DNA from 2 places in the Pseudarthrobacter sp. WHRI 8279 genome. Region 1 is predicted to be linked to the other one. Evidence: predicted binding sites of a transcription regulator. Region 1 holds the regulator's gene; the other holds the start of a gene.
The links. Region 1 encodes LexA, which represses DNA repair genes until DNA is damaged. Its sites were predicted from a motif close to TCGAACANNTGTTCGA; they were not measured.
Positions count from the first base shown of each region.

Region 2: ABRP28_RS09880 (LysM peptidoglycan-binding domain-containing protein) is a predicted target of LexA. The motif match lies at 1,709-1,724, and genes of this name have one in related genera.

Region 1 covers NZ_CP168162.1:663,720-669,418, reverse strand. Annotated here, with positions in the region: gene hisB (imidazoleglycerol-phosphate dehydratase HisB) at 1-369, opposite strand, end outside; gene ABRP28_RS02995 (histidinol-phosphate transaminase) at 430-1,548, opposite strand; gene ABRP28_RS02990 (LysM peptidoglycan-binding domain-containing protein) at 1,679-2,095, opposite strand; gene lexA (transcriptional repressor LexA) at 2,419-3,153, shown strand; gene ABRP28_RS02980 (ATP-dependent DNA helicase) at 3,252-5,309, opposite strand; gene hflX (GTPase HflX) at 5,302-5,699, opposite strand, start outside.
Region 2 covers NZ_CP168162.1:2,155,380-2,160,684, forward strand. Annotated here, with positions in the region: gene ABRP28_RS09865 (ABC transporter permease subunit) at 1-196, shown strand, start outside; gene ABRP28_RS09870 (acyl-CoA thioesterase) at 201-746, opposite strand; gene ABRP28_RS09875 (potassium channel family protein) at 807-1,538, shown strand; gene ABRP28_RS09880 (LysM peptidoglycan-binding domain-containing protein) at 1,923-2,948, shown strand; gene ABRP28_RS09885 (CBS domain-containing protein) at 3,133-3,564, opposite strand; tRNA gene ABRP28_RS09890 (tRNA-Tyr) at 3,851-3,932, opposite strand; gene ABRP28_RS09895 (hypothetical protein) at 4,101-4,355, opposite strand; gene ABRP28_RS09900 (YajQ family cyclic di-GMP-binding protein) at 4,542-5,033, shown strand; gene htpX (zinc metalloprotease HtpX) at 5,158-5,305, opposite strand, start outside.

The DNA.
Region 1 (5,699 bases):
GGGACGTCCGGAAACGTCAACGACGGCGTGCGCAAGGGCCTCGTCCAGGGGAACGGTGGCCTCGCCAAACCGGCGGATGCCGGCCTTGTTTCCCAGCGCGGTGCGCAGCACCTCCCCGAAGGTGATGGCTACGTCCTCCACGGTGTGGTGGACATCGATGTGGATGTCACCTGTGGCTTTGACGGTCATGTCGATCAGCGAGTGCTTGCAGAGCGCCGTGAGCATGTGGTCGTAGAAAGGTACCGACGTGTCGATGTCCGAGGTGCCGGTGCCGTCCAGGTTGATTTCCACGAGCACGGACGACTCACTGGTGGCACGTTCCATGCGCGCAGTGCGGGCCGCAGCCACGTTCGATCCGGTGGTACTCATGCTTTGGGTCCTTTTGGGCAGATGGGGTGGTTCAGGGCGTCCAGCGCCGCTGCTTCCAGTCTAGGCGGGAAGCGTGGCCTGGCTTGCAAGGATGCTTTCCAGGGATGTGAGGAAGGCTGTGGTTTCGGTCTCAGTTCCGGCCGTGACCCGGAGGTGGCCGGGAATCCCCACGTCCCGGATCAGCACTCCGGCGTCCAGCAGCTCCTGCCAGACCTGGTGCGGGTTCTCCAGTCCGCCGAAAAAGACGTAATTGGAGTCCGACGCTGCGGGCTTGAGGCCCATCCGCGTCAGCTCCGACACGATGCGGTCCCGCTGCTTCTTGATGTCTTCCACATCCGCCATCAGTGCCTCGCGGTGCTGGAGGGCAGCCAGGGCAGTGGCCTGCGTGATGGCTGAGAGGTGGTACGGCAGCCGGACCAGGCGGAGGGCATCGGCAACTTCGGGTGCGGCAGCCATGTAGCCCAGTCGGGCTCCGGCCAGCGCGAATGCCTTGCTCATGGTCCTGGACACGATCAGCCGCTCCCGGCCGGGCAGCAACGTCAGTGCGCTGGGCGTCCCGTCGTGTGCGAACTCGTGGTATGCCTCATCGACAATGACGATGGTCTGGCTTGCTTCGCCTGCCTCGTACACGGCCTCCACGACATCCAGCCCCAGCCCGGTCCCCGTGGGGTTGTTGGGCGAACAGAGGAAGACGATGTTGGGCTGCAGTTCCTTGACCTGCCGCGCTGCCGATTCAGCGCTGAGGCCGTAGCCTTCGGCGCGCTCTCCGACGATGTATTCGGTGTCCGTTCCGCTGGCCAGCAGCGGATACATCGAGTACGTGGGGGGAAAGCCGAGCGCTGTGCGTCCGGGACCGCCGAATGCCTGGAGGATCTGCTGGAGTACCTCGTTTGAGCCGTTCGCAGCCCAGAGGTTGGTCTCATCGAGGCCGTGGCCCAGATATTCCGCCAGCGCTTTGCGCAGTTCCGTGAACTCCCGGTCCGGGTAGCGGTTCAGGCCCGCGGCGGCTTCGGTGACTGCCGCACTGATGGCCGCCCTTACGTCCGCCGGAACACCATGGGTGTTTTCGTTGACGTTCAGGAGGATGGGGACGTCCAGCTGGGGCGCACCGTAAGGGGTAAGCCCGCGGAGGTTGCTGCGGAGGGGAAGCCGGTTCAGGCGTTCTAGCTGGTCATTCACCTGAACAGTTTAGTGCCCGTGCCGGAGGGCGGAAAATGTGACGGGTTCCTGTTCGCCCTCGGCATGCGCCCCCGGCCCATTCCATGGAGCAGCCCCCGCTGGTCCGGACCCTGCTGCCGGCTATGGCAGCTCAGCCGGCGGGAACGAACAACTGCTGGCCGGGGAAGACTGCGCCTGCGGAGAGGTTGTTGAGCTGCACGATGTCGGCCACAACATCGCGTGCGTCGCGATCAGGCGCCACGGCGGCTGCGATCCCCCACAGCGACTGGCCGGGCTGGACCGTCACGGTGACCGCGGAGGTCGTCTGGAGCTCCGCGTCTGAGTCGGAGGCTTTTGCCGGGGAGTTGAAGAAGCCTGCCAGCGAGAGCAGCAGGGCGGCCAGAAGAACCAGGGGAATACCGATCAGCACGATGCGGCCGCGCCGGGTCAGCCGCAGGGGCGGAAGGGGGGCCGGCCGTTCCGGCTGCCGCTCTTCAGGCCGGGACAGAAGGTGCTGCACAGAGAGCAGCTGTGGACGTGAACCCCGCGAAACAGATGTAGCTGACATGAACTGAGCCCTCCTGGACCATACTGTGCTGCCCGGATGTTCTGCTCCGACGCCCCCTAGGGCTTTCCGGTGCCACTTTCGAATGGCCGGCGTTCGCAGTAGAACATATGTTCGAACTTTGCTTCTTCTGTTTTAGCACCTATCAACGAACATTGTCGAGACTCGCTAGAACAAATGTTTGAAAAAGCAGTGTGGCTGGCCTAGTTTTGAACGAAAGAACAACCACCCGGACAGTCGATCAGCAGGGTCTGACATTATGGGGCGGGATCGTCCAGGGCCTTGCCGTGGATAGGCCCGGCGGACACCGAAAGGCATTGGCGAATATGGCAGCAGCAGCCGCCGGGGGCAGGGCAACCGCGCAACCGAAGAGGACCGCCAAGGGCCTGACGCCACGGCAGAAAAAGATCCTGGAAACGATCCAGCGTTCCGTCAATGTGAACGGCTACCCCCCGTCCATGCGGGAAATCGGAGATACCGTGGGCCTGGCCAGCCTTTCCAGCGTCACCCACCAGCTGTCCCAGCTGGAAAAACTGGGCTATCTGCGCCGTGACCCGAAGCGTCCGCGCGCCATGGAGGTCCTGATGCCCCTGACTTTGGACGGCGGTGCGGCCAAACCCGCCAGCCAGCCATCAGCAGTGCCCCCCAGCGGTGGCGCCACTGTCACGGAGCTGCCCACTGCCCTTGACACTGCGATGGTTCCACTTGTTGGCCGCATCGCAGCCGGTGGTCCCATCCTGGCCGACCAGCAGGTGGAGGACGTTATGCCGCTCCCCCGGCAGCTGGTGGGCCAGGGCGAACTGTTTATGCTCCGGGTGGCCGGGGATTCCATGGTGGACGCGGCCATCTGTGATGGCGACTGGGTTGTGGTGCGCCGCCAGGCGGATGCAGCCAACGGCGAGATCGTCGCTGCCCTCCTCGACGATGAGGCCACCGTCAAGACATTCCGGCAGCGTGACGGCCACACCTGGCTGCTCCCCCAGAACACCCAGTACGAGCCAATCCTCGGAGACCACGCCACCATCATGGGCAAGGTCGTTTCAGTGCTCCGCTCCCTGTAGCCAGGTTCCCCCCGCCCCGGGGGCACAGCAGGCTCCGGCAGTGTTGGGCCCTGCCGGGCCAAACACTCAGCTCGGCCAAACACTGCCCCGCCCAGGCGTCAGGCGTTCTCGCCGGCCAGCCTCTCCAGGGCCGCGATTGCCGTCTTCCGGTCCGTTGTGGACCAGAACGGCGGCAGCGCTTCCCGGAGGAACCCTGCGTAGCGCTCGGTGGCAAGCCGTGAGTCAAGCACAGCCACCACTCCCTTGTCCCCTGTGGAGCGGATCAACCGGCCTGCGCCCTGGGCGAGCCGGATGGCGGCATGGGTGGCCGAAACCGACATGAAGCCGTTGCCGCCAGCCTGTGCCACGGCCCGGGAGCGCGCCGTCATGAGGGGATCGTCCGGCCGCGGAAAGGGAATCCGGTCTATCACCACAAGGCGGCAGGACCCGCCAGGGACATCCACGCCCTGCCACAGGGACATGGTTCCGAACAGGCAGGTATCGGGCTCGTCGGCGAACTGCTTCACCAGGGCGGTCATGGTGGAATCGCCCTGGCAGAGGACCGTCATGTCCAGCTTGGGGCGGAGGGCTTCGGCGGCTTCCTCTGCGGCGCGCCGGGAGGAAAACAGGCACAGTGCGCCGCCGCCGGAAGCGCGGATGAGCGCCTCGAGTTCGTCAAGTGCTTCCGGGGATGCGCCCCTTCCGGGCTTCGGCAGGTGCCCGGCAACGTAGAGGATGCCCTGCTTGGGGTAGTCAAAGGGCGACCCCACGTCCACGCCTTTCCAGCGGGGGGCACCCTCGCCCACGAGTCCCAGCCCGCCGGCGGCAGGCTCAAACGCTGAACCAATGGCCAGCGTGGCAGAAGTAAGTACAACGGTGTGCCCGGAGAACAGGCCTTCCCGCAGCCGCCCGGCCACGGACAGCGGCGCAATGTTGATCAAAGCCGGCGCCGTCTCATCCGGCTGGGAAAATTCCTGCGCGGGATCAAAGGCGCTGGCGCGGGAAAACCACACCACTTCGCGGTTCTCCCGGGCAGCGAGGAGCCGTTCGCAAAGTTCCAGGATGAGCATCAGGCGGGACCGCGCAAGCTGCCTCCCGCCGTCGGGCGTGGCATTGCCGTCCCCCTTCGAATCCGAGAGGGCGGCGCGGCAGGCATCACGCAGCTGGTCCACGCAGTCCAGCTGTTCTTCATTCAGCCCGTTGGGCAGCAGTCCGTTCGGCACTGCGGCGAGGGCAAGTTCCAGGTTGGCGGCCGCGGCGTTGAGCGCGTCAACGGTGATGGCGGTGTGCTTGCGGGCTCCGGCGGCAGCCGCATGGACCATGGCCACGGACAGCTGTCCGGAGACCGCCCCCGTGACCCGGTCCTGGAGTTCGTGCGCCTCGTCCACCACCACGACGTCGTACTCGGGCAGGACCGCCAGCCCCTCAAAGGCGCTGACGGCGAGCATCGCGTGGTTCGTGACCACGACGTCCGCCTCCGCAGCGTCCTGCCGGGCAAGTTCACTGAAGCACTCTGCTGCCATGGGGCACTTTTGGGCGCCGAGGCACTCCATGGAGGTCACGGACACCTGGCGCCAGGCGCGGTCCGTAACGCCCGGCAGCAGCTCGTCGCGGTCGCCAGTGGCGGTCTTCTCCGCCCACTCCCGCAGGCGTACCACTTCCTTGCCGAGCTGGGACGAAGGGCCGCCAACGGAGGCCGCGAAGTGCGGCACACTGGTGTCCTCGCCCAGGCTGAACAGCTGGCCTTCCGCAGGTTCCTCGCTGGGGAAGCCGCCTTCCAGCTTGTGCCGGCAGACATAGTTGGACCGCCCCTTGACCAGCGCCACCTTGACCGGCCTGTCCAGGGCGGGAGTGATGGCCTTGAGCAGCCGGGGCAGGTCCCGGCCAACGATCTGCGTCTGGAGCGCAAGCGTGGCCGTGGACACCAGGGCGGGCTTGTTGCTTTCCAGGGCGTGGGCGATGAGGGGTATCAGGTAGGCCAGCGACTTGCCGGTGCCCGTGCCTGCCTGGACCAGGAGGTGGTCCCCCGTTCCCAGCGCACGGGCCACCTGCCTGGCCATCTCATGCTGGCCCTCACGGCTCTGTCCGCCCATGCCTGCAACGGCCCGGTCGAGCAGTTCGATCACGAACTGCTCGCCGGCCGTCTCCATGGCTTCCGGGGCCACGAGGTCAGTCATTGCTGACGAAGGGTTCCAGTTCGGCCGCAAAGCCCTCCCGGACCATCACCACGGCCCGGGTGCCTTCCTCCACGTGGTCCACGCTGATGATCTCGGCGTCAGACTCGTGGAGTTTACTGAGCAGGTCTCCGCGATCGTACGGAATGAGCAGCTCCAGCTTGACGCCTGGCCTGGGAATGGCGTCACTGATCGCCTTGAGCAGCTCCGCGATGCCTTCGCCCGTTCGGGCGGACACCACTACGTGCCGCGGCTCGCGCTGCCTGAGCCGCTCCACCACGAAGGGATCGGCGGCGTCGGCTTTGTTGAGCACGATGATCTCCGGCACCTTGCGGGCGTCCACTTCGCTGAAGACCTTGCGGACTGCAGCTATCTGTCCTTCCGGGTCCGGGT
Region 2 (5,305 bases), 1.5 Mb from region 1:
CGTGTTCAACGCGGTGGGCCGGCAGAGCAAGGATGTGGAGTGGCTGCTGGCTGTGAGCCCCTACCACTGGGCGTATGGAAACTCGCCGGTGGCGAACGGGGCGGACTGGCCGGCAGCGGCGTGGCTGTGGGCCATCTCGGCCGCGCTGGTGGTGCTCGCCGCCGTCGCCCTGGAACGGCGGGACGTGGGCGCTTAGGCCGCTACGCCCAACTGTGCGGCGCCGGGGTCCGGCTCCCGGGGAGGGTGCTGGACGCCCGCCACTCGTGGATCCAGTCGGGAAGCACCAGGTCAGCCGGCGGTTCGCCGAACTCCTTCAGGATGTCCGCCTGGCTGACCGGGCGTCCTTTGCTGACCAGCCGGGTGGCGATGTACGCGCGGGCGTACACCTCGCCGTCGGCCACCATACGCTGCTCAAAGAAGATGGCTTTAGCGTCCAGCCCAATGATGCGGGTCTCGATGGTGTAGTGCTGCCACAGCTGGAGGGACTTCCGGAAAGCAACCGTCTCCGCTGCCACCACAGGGCCCCAGCCCCGCCGGCGCATCCGCTTCCAAACGCCGCTGCGCACCATCAGGTCGAACCGGCCCAGGTCCATGAGGGACAGGTACATTCCGTTGTTGACGTGCATGGCGATGTCGATGTCCGTGGGCAGGACCCGCAGCGGGAGCGAGGAGCTGTCCCAGACGGTCAGGGGCGGGCGGCGCGACGAACGGACCAGCATAAGGAGGGTTCTCAGGAGCAGGTGCATCCCCCCATGCTACCCGTCAGTAACATTGGGGTCCCTGGCGCTGACAGTAGGATTTCCTGCATGACCCAACAACGCTACCGGGACCTGGCCGACTGGCCGCTGACGGTGACGGCACTCGTCTTCCTGGGAGCCTACGCATGGCAGGTCGTCGGCCGGATCGAGGGCAGCGCAGCCCTCCCGCTCGAGGCTGTCATGTGGGCAACCTGGGGCATCTTTGCCGTGGATTACCTGGCCAATCTGTGGCTGGCCGACAGCCGGGGCAGCTGGTTCGTCCGGAACCTGCACGAGCTGGTGATTGTGGCGCTGCCGTTCTTCCGGCCGCTGCGCCTCCTGCGGCTCGTGACGCTGTTGTCCGTGCTGCACCGGACGCTCGGCGATACCTTGAGGGGCCGGGTGGTCACCTATGTTGCGGGGTCAGCCACCATGCTGGTGTTTGTGGGCGCCCTGGCGGTCCTGGACGTGGAGCAGTCGGCCCCGGACGCGAAAATCGTCACTTTCGGCGATGCCTTGTGGTGGGCCATGACCACCATCACCACCGTGGGTTACGGCGACATGTACCCGGTGACGCCGATCGGGCGGATGGTTGCGGCCGCCCTGATGATGAGCGGCATCGCCGTCCTGGGTGTGGTCACGGCCTCCATCGCCTCGTGGCTGGTCCAGCGGGTGGAGGATACCGCCGAGGCCGTGTCCGAGGCCGAGGAGCCGGTCCGCGCTGAAGTGGCGGACCTCGCAGCAGAAATTGCCTCCCTGCGGCGTGAAATCGCTGTGCTCCAGGACCGGCGAACGCCCTAGCCGGACACCCGTTCACGGGCTGCCCAAAAAGCGTTGCCTGCGGGCAAGTACCGGGCCACCGTCGTTTGAGTAGCCTGCTCCGCGCTCGCCAAGTACCGCACTCAAATATTCGGGTAATTCCTACTGGTGCCGCCTGCCGTGCGCCCTTCCTAGACTCGGGATTCCTAGGACCGAACATATGTGCCGGCGGTCCCCCGGGGGTTGCTTCCCGGGGTCCCGTCCCTCGCGGAGCCTCCGTATCTTCTGGGTATGCGGATGCCTCCATCCCGCGCCTTTCCTGCGGCCCCGCATTAGCGGAGGCGCATGGCGCGTTCCCCTCGATCCGTCCCGCCCGCCGGAGCATACTGCATCGGCCTGGCTGGACCGAGCCTGGACGGGCTACCCATGAACCAGCCATACCTTTCCATCCCCGAAGGCCCCAGCAGGAGCTTCGCCACGGATGAACCCCGCACCGAGATCACCACTGGACGGCCGGTTATCAGCAACAGGCTGTGGGCCGGCATGGCAACGGCCGCCGTGGTGGCGGCGGTTGGCGTCGGCGCCCTGGCGGGGCCTCCCGCGTCAGTGGACCAGGGCACGACGACGGTGGGGCAGGTTGCCGCCGCAGCGTTGCCGGAGGTGCCGAACGCCGCAGCAGGCACCGACGCGCAGCCTGCTGCCGAGGCCGCTTCCGGAGCAGGACTGCCTGCTGCCCAGGCTGTTTCCGAGGCCCCGGCAGCACCCGCGGCCGAAGCGGCGCCACCAGCTGCACCCGAACCAGCGCCTGCACCTGAGCCGGCACCGGCTCCGGCCCCGGCTCCGGCGGGCGACCCGAACCTGTACACCGTGGTTCCGGGCGATACAGTCGGGGCAATCGCTGCCAGCCACGGTGTGGACATGAACGCCATGCTCGCGGCGAACGGCCTGGGCCACTACAGCATCATCGTTCCGGGCCAGACGCTGGTCCTCACGGGACCACCGGTGGCGGTAGCTTCCGCTGAACCGGCACCGGCACCCGCACCGGCCTTTGCTCCAGCGCCGGCCGCCCCCGCACCGGCCGCGGCTCCGGCGCCCGCCCCCGCCTTTGTCCCTGCCGCCCCGGCCATCCGCACCATCTACGTGGCGGGCGCCGGCGGGCAGTCCATGGTGGACGCCTGCATCGGGCCCATCCACTACACCCCCAACGATGGCTACTCGCTGTTTATCACCGAGCACGATTTCTGCGGCGGCTGGGCCCGGTTCTCCGGTATAGGGGTGGGGGAAACAGTCAGCATCCCGGGCTACGGAACCTACACGGTCTCAGCACGGGGGCAGGTGCCCAACCCGGGAACCACCAACGACGTCATCGCTGTCTTCGGCGGGTTCCCCCGCGCGATCCTCCAGACCTGCATCCCCGGCACCAGCCAGATGCTCCTGATTGCGCTGAACTGACCGGCACTCTTGGTGGCCCCTGGCTGGTGCGGTTCAGGGGGCGCCCAGGTTTCCCAAGCTTGTCCGCGGTTCCTAGCCTTGATGGCGGGGAGCCGCGGACAAGGCCATGACCGCCAGACAAAGAAACGCCACGGAGGGGACCCCGTGGCGTTGATGGCGGGAGCTCCCTGGCAGGGAAACCCACCTATGCGTTCATCGGTTTGCGTTCCGAGATGTGCTCCACGAGCTCTCCCACGCGCTGCTCGGAGTAGTTCCGGGCAATATCGCCTTGGCTGATGATGCCCACCAGCTTGTGGTCGGCGATCACCGGGAGCCGGCGGACCTGGTGGGCTTCCATCATCTCGATCGCCGCGTCAACGTTTGCGTCCGCGTCGATCCAGTGCGGCTTGCCCGAGGCGAGGTCGCGGGCCATCATGTCGCGGGGATCGCGTCCCGCGGCCACACACTTGAGCACAATGTCACGGTCGGTGATCATGCCCTTCAGCTTGCCGTCGTCACCGCAGATGGGCAGCGACCCACAGTCCAGGTCCATCATCATCCGGGCGGCATCCACCAGGGACTGGTCTTCCTTAATGCACTGCGCGTCCGTCGTCATGAATTCACGTACGGCACTCATTGATCCTCCTTCATCGATGGGGATATCGACGCAGGGTACCGGGGCACATGCGCCGATGCTGCCAGCCTACGCCGGGCTCCTGCTGATGTCGACGACGGTTTTCCACGGCTTCAGGGAGGGCTTCCGGCCCGCGTGCCGGCCCGCTTTCCGGCACTCCTGGCCTTCTTCGCGGCTCAGAACCATCAAGGGCCGGATCTGCGAACAAGCCCCTGACGGGACGGCAGCATCCGGCGCAGGGCACAAAAAAGCCTCCGGAACCATTTGGTTCCGGAGGCTTTTCCTTGGGTGGCAGATGAGGGATTCGAACCCCCGTAGGCGTTGCCAGCTGATTTACAGTCAGCCCCCTTTGGCCGCTCGGGTAATCTGCCGAACTTCAAAAGAAGTACCCGCCGATGCAGTCTGCGAACCGTCCGTTTCCGGGCCGTTCCGCTTCCAGTAACCGCGGGCAAGACAACTTTACAGAACTTCCGCCGAAGAATCGAATCGGGCCGCGGACGCAGCCAAAACCCCCGCAATTGCAGGGAAAACTAACGGAATCAGGCGCCGCCGAGGATCCTGCCGGCGAGCCGTTCTTCGAACTTCGAAGCCTGCTCCTCCGTGATCTGGTTCAGCTGGACGGCCCGAAGCAGGTCCTCGTGGACACCTTCCATCCGTGCTGAGGCCTCCGGCACGGGACTGAAGACGATGGCCGCTGCAACGGCCGCGGCGGCGACGGAGCTGGCGGCGCCCGCAACCGCGCCGGCTGCTGCAGTGGTGGTCCGTGTGGCGTACCGGACGGCCTTGCGGTGCATGGTGTTCCCTTCGTGCAGTTTCCCAACCGTTCCAACTCTGCGGCGGCCTCCTTCGTTCCCTCCGGGTGTCCGCTGAGAGGGAACTGTGAAACCCGGCTCCCCCACCAGCACCGGCATCCGTATTAGGCTTTTAGGCAGCGATCAAGCCCTGTTCCCGCACAGGGTCCCACCGGCATAAGGAGAGTCATGGCAGGCGAGTCAACGTTCGACGTCGTAAGCAAAGTGGACAAGCAGGAAGTGGCCAACGCGCTGAACCAGGCGCAGAAGGAACTGGCGCAGCGTTACGACTTCAAAGGCGTGGGAGCCGAGGTGGACTTCAGCGGCGAAAAAATCCTCATGAAGGCGAACTCGGAGGAACGCGTCCTGGCGGTGCTGGATGTCCTGCAGTCCAAGCTGATCCGCCGCGGCATCTCGCTGAAGTCCCTGGACACCGGCGAGCCGTACGCCTCCGGCAAGGAGTTCCGGCTCGAGGCCTCCATCAAGGAGGGAATCGCGCAGGACCTGGCGAAGAAGATCAACAAGCTCATCCGTGACGAAGCTCCCAAGTCCGTCAAGTCCCAGATCCAGGGCGACGAACTGCGCGTGACCTCCAAGTCCCGTGATGACCTGCAGGCCACCATGGCCCTGCTGAAGGACTTCGACGAAGCCGACCTGCAGTTCGTGAACTTCCGCAGCTAGCCCTTCCCGTCGTCTGGCGACGCGCAGCAACTATGCCGCCACGCAAATAAGCCGGCGCGGCCCGGATATGGACCGCGCCAGCTTAATTGCGGATCACAGGGCAATGTGCGCGCGGGCGTCCTTACTACGCCGGCGGCCGGCCGGCCATCCGCTCCAGCCGCGCAATCCGGTCCCGCATGGGCGGATGCGTGGCGAACAGCTTGTTCATGGCGCCGCCGCGGAACGGGTTGGCGATCATCAGGTGCGAGGCGTTCACCAGGCGCTGGTCCTGA